3 regions of the Alteromonas sp. ABV4_150 genome follow, and region 3 is predicted to be linked to each of the others. Evidence: predicted binding sites of a transcription regulator. Region 3 holds the regulator's gene; each other region holds the start of a gene.
The links. The regulator FliA, encoded in region 3, starts transcription of late flagellar genes. The targets are predictions, from matches to a motif close to CTAAAGNTNNNNNNNNNNNNGCCGATA.
Positions count from the first base shown of each region.

Region 1: the regulator FliA is predicted to act here: its motif matches at 1,604-1,630, upstream of ACYX4M_RS03695 (HAMP domain-containing methyl-accepting chemotaxis protein).
Region 2: the regulator FliA is predicted to act here: its motif matches at 1,470-1,496, upstream of pomA (flagellar motor protein PomA).

Region 1 covers NZ_CM149971.1:851,973-855,254, reverse strand. Annotated here, with positions in the region: gene ACYX4M_RS03695 (HAMP domain-containing methyl-accepting chemotaxis protein) at 1-1,459, opposite strand, end outside; gene ACYX4M_RS03690 (symmetrical bis(5'-nucleosyl)-tetraphosphatase) at 1,740-2,567, opposite strand; gene apaG (Co2+/Mg2+ efflux protein ApaG) at 2,575-2,949, opposite strand; gene rsmA (16S rRNA (adenine(1518)-N(6)/adenine(1519)-N(6))-dimethyltransferase RsmA) at 2,958-3,282, opposite strand, start outside.
Region 2 covers NZ_CM149971.1:26,015-29,296, reverse strand. Annotated here, with positions in the region: gene ACYX4M_RS00130 (farnesyl diphosphate synthase) at 1-869, opposite strand, end outside; gene xseB (exodeoxyribonuclease VII small subunit) at 899-1,141, opposite strand; gene pomA (flagellar motor protein PomA) at 1,547-2,308, shown strand; gene ACYX4M_RS00115 (flagellar motor protein MotB) at 2,308-3,237, shown strand.
Region 3 covers NZ_CM149971.1:2,762,144-2,765,425, reverse strand. Annotated here, with positions in the region: gene ACYX4M_RS12020 (protein phosphatase CheZ) at 1-388, opposite strand, end outside; gene cheY (chemotaxis response regulator CheY) at 423-806, opposite strand; gene ACYX4M_RS12010 (RNA polymerase sigma factor FliA) at 843-1,574, opposite strand; gene ACYX4M_RS12005 (MinD/ParA family protein) at 1,571-2,437, opposite strand; gene flhF (flagellar biosynthesis protein FlhF) at 2,443-3,282, opposite strand, start outside.

The sequences.
Region 1 (3,282 bases), 1.9 Mb from region 3:
CATCACGAGATAAGATTTCAATAGTGTTTTTGTTCTCTAACGAGATTTGGCGTACGTTTTCAGCCTCAGCATCTGCGTGGCGAATTTGGCTAAGCGTATCTTCGGCACTCTGTACAACAAGCTGCGACGTTGAGTGCATTTCTGTTGTAGCCGTTGCGACTTGGCCAATTTGTGATTTCTGATCCTGAATAGAGTGAGTGGTTTGTGCCGTCACTGCTGATGTTTGTTCTGACGCAGCTGCTAGCTGCTCTGCGCGAACGTTAATTGCGGTAATAAGCTCTTTCAGATTGCCGATTAGCTTATTACAGTTTCTTGCTAATAGCCCGAATTCGTCTTGTGCTGAGTCGTCTAAGCGATGAGTAAGGTCGCCCGATGACGCTACAGTAAGAAGTTCATTTACCCGGTATAGAGGGCGTGTGATAGCACGAACGGTTACATATCCGATGAAAGCCGCTACCGCGATCGAAATAATCACCACCACAATAACGAACGTGTTGCCCGTCGCAATGGCCCCGTTAACTTGGTTTTCTACATGAGACGCTTTTTTGTCAGCCAGACTAAGCAAGTTTTCAAGAGAAACTACTGCTTGCGCGATGTTAGAGTCAGATGCATTAAGTGCTTTTTCGGCATCATTTCTGCGCTCTAAGCGATCGACATGTAGCTGCACAACGCCATCATTAGCTTTAACGGCGTTGATGGCATCGTTGACCAAGTCGTTAATATCATCAAGTGTTCCTGAATCATCACGACCGCCCGCTGCCTCAACCATATCACTTAGCTGGGTAACCACTTTTTCAACTACGAGATCGACCTCGTTACCGAGTGTCTGCGAACGCACTAGGGTTTGGGTCTTTATATACTCGTATGAAACGGTAAGTAGAGAAAGAAGTGAAGTTTCAAGTTGACCACCAATTTCAGCAGCCCGTCTAAGGTTAGGGTCGCGCTGTACTGAGTCTAAGTCCGAAAAATCCAGAAGGTAGGTAGAGGCATCGTCTGCATTATCTTCAGCATCACCCAGTCTATCTTGAATGTTGTTGCGCAGGTCGAGGTACATTTGGTGATTCTTATACATGGCCTCAACATTGGTGATGTATGCATCATACGATTCACGGACATTCTTGAGCGTACTTCTCAACTCTGGCTCGTTACTAACAGCTTGCGCCAGCTTTTGATACTCATTTTCAAAGGTATCTTTGGCAGAGTTGAATGACGCTCTCTTGTCTTTAAGTCCGTTGAGATCTTCTTCGATATAGCTCTCGAAGGTAAGTCGACCCATATTCAGGAAGCTTGCTTTGAGCGCATTACTGCCCGCTACAGTGGGCAGAGCAACGTCGTTTACTTCTTCAGTCGCAGAGCCTATAGAATTGAGGTTATATAGTGAAACAACACTTATAACGATTAGAAGTGCGCTAATCGCTACAAATCCCCCGATTACGCGTGTGGCTACCGTTATTTTCATCGGAACTCCTGGATGAGTGTTTTTTTATTTTTTTCCCTAACGATATTACCCGTCTCAGTTAACAAAATATAGCGCTTATGCGCGCGTGTTTGTTCAAATACTGAGTGGATAACGAAACATCATCGTTACTATCACAAGTAAATGTATCGGCGACAATAACTTAATGTTTATTTTATTTATCATATAAATACTAATGTTTTCACTGGTACAACCAGTTTGAGGGGAGGAAGACCTTCATCAATAGCGCTTTTTTAGCGTTTAGCGGTAGAAAATAGAAGCGTTATGCCGAAATACTAATGAGCGATGATGTGTTTAGGTTGAGTAGCGTCATACTTTGTCCCCACACGTAACCCGTATCTAAGCCAATAAACCGAGAACTATTTGTCTCGCCAGACAGAGCAGCCCAATGCCCAAATACTACTCGTTGATCATCACCAAGCTTTTTATTCTCAACCTCAAACCATGGTCTTAGTGTGCTACTGGTGCTGTGTGATACCGCACCAGGGTGAGACTTATTTTCAAAATCGAGTGTGCCGTCTGTATGAATAAACCGCATGCGGGTACAGGCATTCACAATAAAACGCAGTCGCTCGTCACCCTCAAGATTATCTGACCAGTTGTCTGGTGTATTCCCGTACATGCTGGATAGAAACGTAGCGTAATCATCGGATTTTAAGATGTTGCTAACTTCATGACTCAGTGAAATGCAATTATCGATAGACCATTTAGGATAGAGCCCAGCATGGACCATTACTGATTGTTCGTCTAATTTCATTGCCAGCGGGAATTGACGCAACCAATAAATAAGTTCGGTCAAGTCTGAAGCATTGAGTAATGGCGTTAATTTGTCTGATTTTTTGGCTTTACGGATGTCGTTAACAACGGCGAGTAAATGTAGGTCGTGATTACCCAATACGCTGCTAAATTGACTGCCAAGTGATTTCAGAAAGCGTAATGTGTTTAACGAATCTTCTCCTCGTGCAACCAAATCACCGACGGCAAGCAGTTTATCGTTCGTCTCGTCAAATTCGACTTTATCTAATGCGCGGCGAAGACCGTCATAACAGCCTTGAATATCGCCAATGACGTAGGTGTTACCTTTGGACATAAAAACCTTAATGAAGAATGCTTGGAATGGCTAGGCGAAATACTTTTACAGGAACGCGGAAACGCTCGCCGCTCTCTAGTTCCATTACATAGTAGCCTTCCATATTGCCAACCGGTGTGTCAATGACTGCTCCGCTGGTATAGTCAAAATTTTCACCTGCCTTCATTATTGGCTGTTTCCCAACCACTCCATCGCCCTCTACTTCTGACGTTTTACCGTTAGCATCGGTTATCTTCCAGTAGCGACTTAGCAGCTGTACCGTATGCTCACTATTGTTTTCAATAGTAATGTGGTAGGCGAATGCAAACTGCTTTGAGTCAGAGGGGAGATGGTCAGGAAGGTGACGGGTTTTCACCCGCACCTTTATATCAAGTACATCCATAGAGAAACTTATTGCTCTTGTTGGTGCTCTTTCGCCGATACAGCGTTGGCTATAGTGGCAAAATCGTTAAGCGATAGCACTTCTGCGCGAGAAGTCGGGTCTATCCCTAATTCACGGATTTCTTCCTCACCTAAGCTGTCTTTCAGTGAGTTGCGAATTGTTTTGCGGCGCTGATTGAAAGCTTGGGCACAGACACGTTCCAGCGTGTTCACTGATTCAACATCAACGGGTGGAGATTGATGCGGTACTAGCTTTACAACGGCAGAATCTACTTTCGGTGGTGGCTTAAAAGCACCGGGCGGAACGTTCAGTACAGGTATAACGTGGCAGTAA
Region 2 (3,282 bases), 1.7 Mb from region 3:
AGCTCGCTAAACGCAATTAAACTGTCAGTATTGTAGGGTAAACGCGTCAATGCTTGAAGTGCATTATTGTGAAGCATTTCTAATTCTTGCTTGGCGCCAGCTATTCCAAGCTTGGCTGGAAACGTGTTTTTTCCCAATGCTTCGTCTGACCCTGCAGGTTTACCTAGCTTTTCGCTGCTGCCTTCAACGTCCAAAATGTCGTCTTGAACTTGAAACGCTAGCCCGATATCGGCGGCATAAGCCATTAAGTCAGCTTTAGTTTGCGGCAGTAAGCCTTCACTGACAATAGCAACCATTTCAACACAGGCCTTGAGCAAAGCTCCAGTTTTTAATCTATGCAGCTGCTTCAGCTCTTCCAATGAAATAGTTTCACCTGTACTGGCTAAGTCGATAGCCTGACCACCACACATTCCTGCATAACCCGCACTTTTAGCAAGTACAGATAGAAGCTGCCCACGTTTGGTTTCGGCATAAGTGCTAAGAGGAGAATCAGCCAGCACCGTAAACGCCAGAGATTGCAGCGCATCTCCCGCTAAGATAGCTGTAGCTTCATCAAAGGCGATATGACAGGTTGGCATGCCGCGACGCAAATCATCATCGTCCATGGCTGGCAAATCGTCATGAACTAAAGAGTAAGCGTGGACACACTCGATGGCCATGCTTATAGCCATCTGGTCTTTTTTAGGTACATCTAGGGTGTTGCCTACAACCTGCACCAGTAGAGGGCGCATGCGCTTACCTCCCGCAAGCAATGCATGACGCATGGCATCTTTGAGGCGCGGTGCATAATCGGGTAAATCATCAATTAAGGTAAGAAGGGATGCATCAGTTTGCTGTTTGACTTGCTGATGCAATGCAGAAAAATTCATAGGTCGCCTGTAAGTTAAAAATGAACGTTTTACGGCTGTTCACTTTCAGGAAGAGTCTGAAGCGTTTCTTCGCCTTGTTCACTAAGCAATATTTTTACCTTTTGCTCGGCGTTTTCAAGAGATTGCTGGCCTTGACGAGATAACGCTATGCCTCGTTCAAATTTTTCCAGTGCTTTATTAAGCGGCAGATCACCGTTTTCCATTTCGTTAACAATGGCTTCTAGTTCAGATAAAGTTTCTTCAAAAGACGCTGATGCTTTTTCTGTCGTCATAAAACACTCAATATATTGGCCAAAATACGTATATCGCGCACATTAACCGAGGGTTGCACAAGGGTCAAATGGTTTGTCGGTATATCGCCTATATCTCAGCAATATAGCTTTTTTTTCATGCAGTTGACCACGTCGAAGATCAAGATATTGTGCTATATTCGAAACAAGCGGCTTGTATTACTTTAAGACAGGGATAGGCAGGCGTATTTCGATTAGGGGGTTAACATATAGAGCAAGGATGTTGCTTTGAAGATAACCTTAAGTCGACGTTTTTTAAAAATCATACTTAATAAAAAACAGATAAATATGATATTTTTCAATAATGTCGTTTTAGTATTTCTATCGCTTGCCGATAGGATAATTGTACATTAACAGCACTGACTGCGCATAAATGGGGAAGAGTGAGTGGATTTAGCAACCGTCATAGGTATGTTGGGCGCCATTGGTTTCATAGTTATGGCTATGATTCTGGGCGGCAGCTTAAGCATGTTCATCGACGTTCAATCGATATTGATCGTATTTGGTGGGACTTTGTTTGTTGTCTTGTCACAATTTACACTAGGTCAGTTCTTCGGTGCAGGTAAGATTGCTGGCAAAGCCTTCATGTTTAAAATTGAATCGCCAGAAGAACTTATTGAGAAAATAGTAGAGATGGCGGACGCGGCGCGAAAAGGCGGTTTTCTAGCTCTTGAAGAAGCAGAAATTTCCAATGAATTTATGCAAAAAGGCGTAGATATGCTGGTTGATGGCCACGATATAGAAGTGGTCAGAGAGACACTCGCCAAAGATATATCTATGACGACAGAGCGACATGACTTTGGCGCTTCGTTTTTTAAAGGTATGGGCGATATTGCGCCAGCAATGGGTATGATCGGAACCTTGATTGGTTTGGTTGCCATGTTATCAAATATGGACGACCCCAAGGCTATCGGTCCTGCAATGGCGGTTGCACTACTTACAACGCTTTACGGTGCTTTTTTCGCTAACGTGATATGTTTGCCAATCGCGTTCAAACTAGCTGTGCGAGCAGGAGAAGAGAAGTTAAATCAAAGTCTTGTGTTAGACGGTATTGTCGGTATTGCTGACGGTCAGAATCCGCGAGTCATTGAAGGCGTTTTGAAAAATTACCTTGCGGCGAGCAAACGCGGAAGCGCAGAGGAAGAATAATGGCCGAAGAAGAATGCCCAAAATGCCCCCCCGAGGGGCTTCCAGCTTGGATGGGAACCTTCGCAGACTTGATGTCACTGCTTATGTGCTTCTTTGTTCTTCTGCTTTCATTTTCAGAGATGGACGTACTCAAATTTAAGCAAATTGCGGGTTCGATGAAGTTCGCTTTCGGTGTACAAAACAAAATCGAAGTAAAAGATATTCCAAAGGGTACCAGTGTAATTGCTATGGAATTTCGACCTGGTAAGCCCGATCCTACGCCAATTGAATCTATACAACAGCAAACCAACGAAATGACACAGCAGATGCTAGAGTTTCAGGCAGGAAACGAGGATTCGGCCGGCGGAAGGCAAAAGCAGCGCGGCGAACAACGCGGCGGTCAGTCCCAACAAACCGCTACTGAGTCATCTTCATCTGCTGAGCAAAGCACTGACCAATCTCAAATGGCTGAATTGATGAAAAAGGTGGCTCAGCAATTAGAAAAGCAAATTTTAGATGGGTCGGTAGAGATGGAGTCGTTGGGGCAGCAACTTACCATTCGTATTCGCGAGAATGGCTCGTTCTCAGCAGGGTCTGCTTTCTTGCAGCCACAATTTCAGCCGGTATTAAGAAAAATTGGTTCATTGTTAGCGGATGTGCCCGGCGAGGTTGAAATTTCTGGACATAGCGACGGCCAGCATATTGCTAATGAGCTATATCGTTCGAACTGGGATTTATCGTCGCAACGTGCGGTAGCGGTGGCTGAAGCTATGCGCACAGCGCCAGGTTTTGATGAAAGCCGTATGTCGGTAGTTGGCAAAGCAGATACTAACCCTATTGTTGAGAATGCCACGACGGCGAGTGATAGAGCAAAAAACCGTCGAGTGGAAATTAATATCAACCAAGGCAAGCCAATGATATCCCAACCAATATCAGTGGTAGACGACTAATTGTCACTCTGTTGTAAGTGTCATACTTACAAAAAAGCGGTGTTA
Region 3 (3,282 bases):
TCTGACGGTTCATCAGCTTTTTCCACTCTGGCATTACCTTTTCGATTCGCTGTGAAAGCAATTCAGCTATCGGCATACTCGCTTCGACGGCATCCATAGTAGTATTAGCAGCTTTTTCAGTTTCTTCAATAACGTAGGTAAGGCGGGACTGTGCATCAGGAATATCATCTGTGGCTAGATTTTTGATGCGATCGTCTATTTGGAAGTTATTCAATGCGTCGTGAAGTTGACGCGTTAACTTTCCTACTTCAGCAAACAACTCAACATTTTCTTTCATTGAGACGGCTTCAAGTAGAGCGTTAGCTGAAGTCTTGTCACCCTCTTCAAGATAAGTGACAAGCTGCTTTGCTTCTTCTAACGATATTGGAACGTTTACATTCGTTGACATCCAGTAAACCTCATTTATCTGTTGAGCGTCTGGATCAACCTAAACGTTCGAATATTTTATCTAATTTTTCTTTTAACGTTGCTGCGGTGAAAGGTTTAACGACGTAGCCGTTAACACCTGCTTGCGCGGCGGCTACAATTTGTTCTTTCTTCGCTTCAGCGGTAACCATAAGCACAGGCAAGTGCTTAAGCTTATCATCTGCCCTGATTGCGCGTAGTAAATCTATGCCCTGCATGCCAGGCATATTCCAATCAGTAACTACGAAATCAAAATCACCTTGTTGTAACATTGGCAATGCAGTGCTGCCGTCATCCGCTTCCTGAATGTTGGCAAAACCCAAGTCTTTGAGTAGGTTTTTGATGATACGTCTCATGGTTGAAAAGTCATCGACCACGAGAATTTTCATGCTTTTATCCAAAATAGCCTCCACTGAGGGGTTAATTGTTATTAATTTCTATTCTTCGTCAGCTTGCCACGACTTCATTCGTGATTTGAGTTTTAACATGGCTTGACTGTGAATTTGACTGACTCTCGACTCGCTTACGTCAAGAACCTCGCCTATTTCTCTTAAGTTTAGTTCTTCATCGTAATAAAGTGAAAGAACAATCGCTTCTCGCTCGGGTAATGTCGTTATTGCATGGGCCAACGCTTTTTGAAAAGCCCCCTGCATCAAATCTTCCAGCGGTGCATCACTACCTCTGGTTTGCTCTGTGGTGATCACATCTTCCGACACCCCCAAATCTTCAATGCCCACCAACTTCCCGGCATTGACTTCATTGAGCATCTGGTGATAATCCTGCAAGCTCACATTCAGCTTCTCAGCAATATCAGCATCTCTTGCGTCGCGCCCAGTTTCACTTTCTACCTGAGATATCGCCTCAGTAATCGCGCGACCATTGCGGTGAACAGAACGAGGTGTCCAATCACCTTTGCGTATTTCATCAAGCATTGCGCCGCGAATACGGATGCCCGCGAAGGTTTCAAAGCTTGCGCCTTTTGACCCGTCAAAATTTCGCGCGGCCTCAAGCAACCCAATCATGCCAGATTGGATAAGGTCATCAACAAGTACACTTGCAGGCAGTCGCGCCATCAAATGGTGCGCAATACGCTTAACCAGAGGCGCATGCCTTTCGACTAACTGCGATTTATCTGTTTGCTGTTGATAAGCGGCTGCCTTACTGTTCAACGTTGACTTCCTACGGCTTTTTCTGCAACTAATTGTTCAATAAAAAACTCTAAATGGCCACCGGGCTGCGCTGGAATAGGCCAAGTAAGTGCCCTGCTTGCCAACTTTGTTATAGCTACAGCGGCAGGAGAGCCTGGAAAAGCATCAACAATAGCGGTTTGCTTGCGCACTGCTTTGCGAATGTTCTCATCAAACGGCACCGTTGCCACTAATTCTAGTGCAACATCAAGAAAACGCCCTGTCACTTTGCTTAATTTACTAAATAACTCCTGACCTTCCCGCACATCGCGAACCATATTGGCCACAACTTTAAAGCGAAAAACACCGTGTTCCCGGTTAAGTATTTTTATCAGTGCGTATGCATCTGTTAATGACGTAGGCTCATCACAAACCACGACCATGATATCTTGGGATGCTTTAGAAAAGCTTAACACCATGTCTGAAATGCCGGCCGCAGTGTCGACAATTAATACGTCTATTTGAGAACGCAGTTCGCTAAACGCTCTTATTAAGCCTGCGTGCTGCGTAGGTGAGAGCTCTGCCATTGACTGGGTACCAGAGGTGGCAGGAGCAATCTTAATACCATGGGGACCGGTTACTAAAACCTCGTCTAACGTGCACTCACCAGAGAGAACGTGAGATAGGTTTTTCTCGACTCGCAGGCCTAACATCACATCTACATTTGCAAGGCCAAGGTCCGCGTCAAGAACCATTACACGTTTGCCCTGCTTCGCCATGGCGATAGCGGTGTTAAGTGTAATGTTTGTTTTACCTACGCCACCCTTACCACCAGTGACGGCGATTACTTTGATTAACCGTGATTGCTTCATTTTTCTTAAGCTACTCGCTTGATCGTCAATCATACTGCTTATGCTGTTTTAATTGCGTTGTTGCCACTAGTATGATTCAAACCGTACTTTTTATAAAGCTTTGCAGCAGCGGAAACTAAAGATTTCGCTTCTGCAATCTTAATGTCTTCAGGCACTTTTTGGCCATCGGTGACATAACTAACCGGTAGTTGATATTCAACCGCTGCACTAAGCACCTCTCCTAAAGAGTAGCACTCATCTAACTTTGTGAAAATACAGCCACTTAGTTCAATATCATCATACGCTTGAATGATTCTCTGCAAAGCAGGATATTGCGTATTAGCTTGCGCTACCAAATATTTTTTAACTTTTGGCATTTGTCCGTTATCAAACTGCTTAATTTGTTTAATTAATCGACTGTCTCGTTGACTAAATCCAGCCGTATCAATCAATACTAGTCGCTTATGACGAAGTTGGAACAATAAATCTGCAAGTTCTTCACTAGTTTGCGCTTTTCGCACAGTACAGCCAATAATTTTTCCGTATGTTGCTAGCTGCTCATAGGCTGCAATTCTATACGTATCAATGGTTATCATAGCCACCGACTCTGCACCGTATTTCTGCGCGTAGCGAGCGGCTAACTTTGCAACAGTGGTTGTTTTACCTGTACCTGTAGGCCCGACTAATGCAACGGCACCTTGTGAGCTAAGTATATCGTTTCCGGTAACATTTATGCGATTAGCCAATAGGTTAAGAAGATATACCCATGCGTCACGTTCGTTGTAATGAGCAGGTGTATAGCTAATGAGCTGTGTTGCAAGTGCACTACTTAAGCCCATATCGGTTAATCGAGTGACCAGGTATTGATGAACAGGTTTTTGACGTTTGTTCTTCGCTTC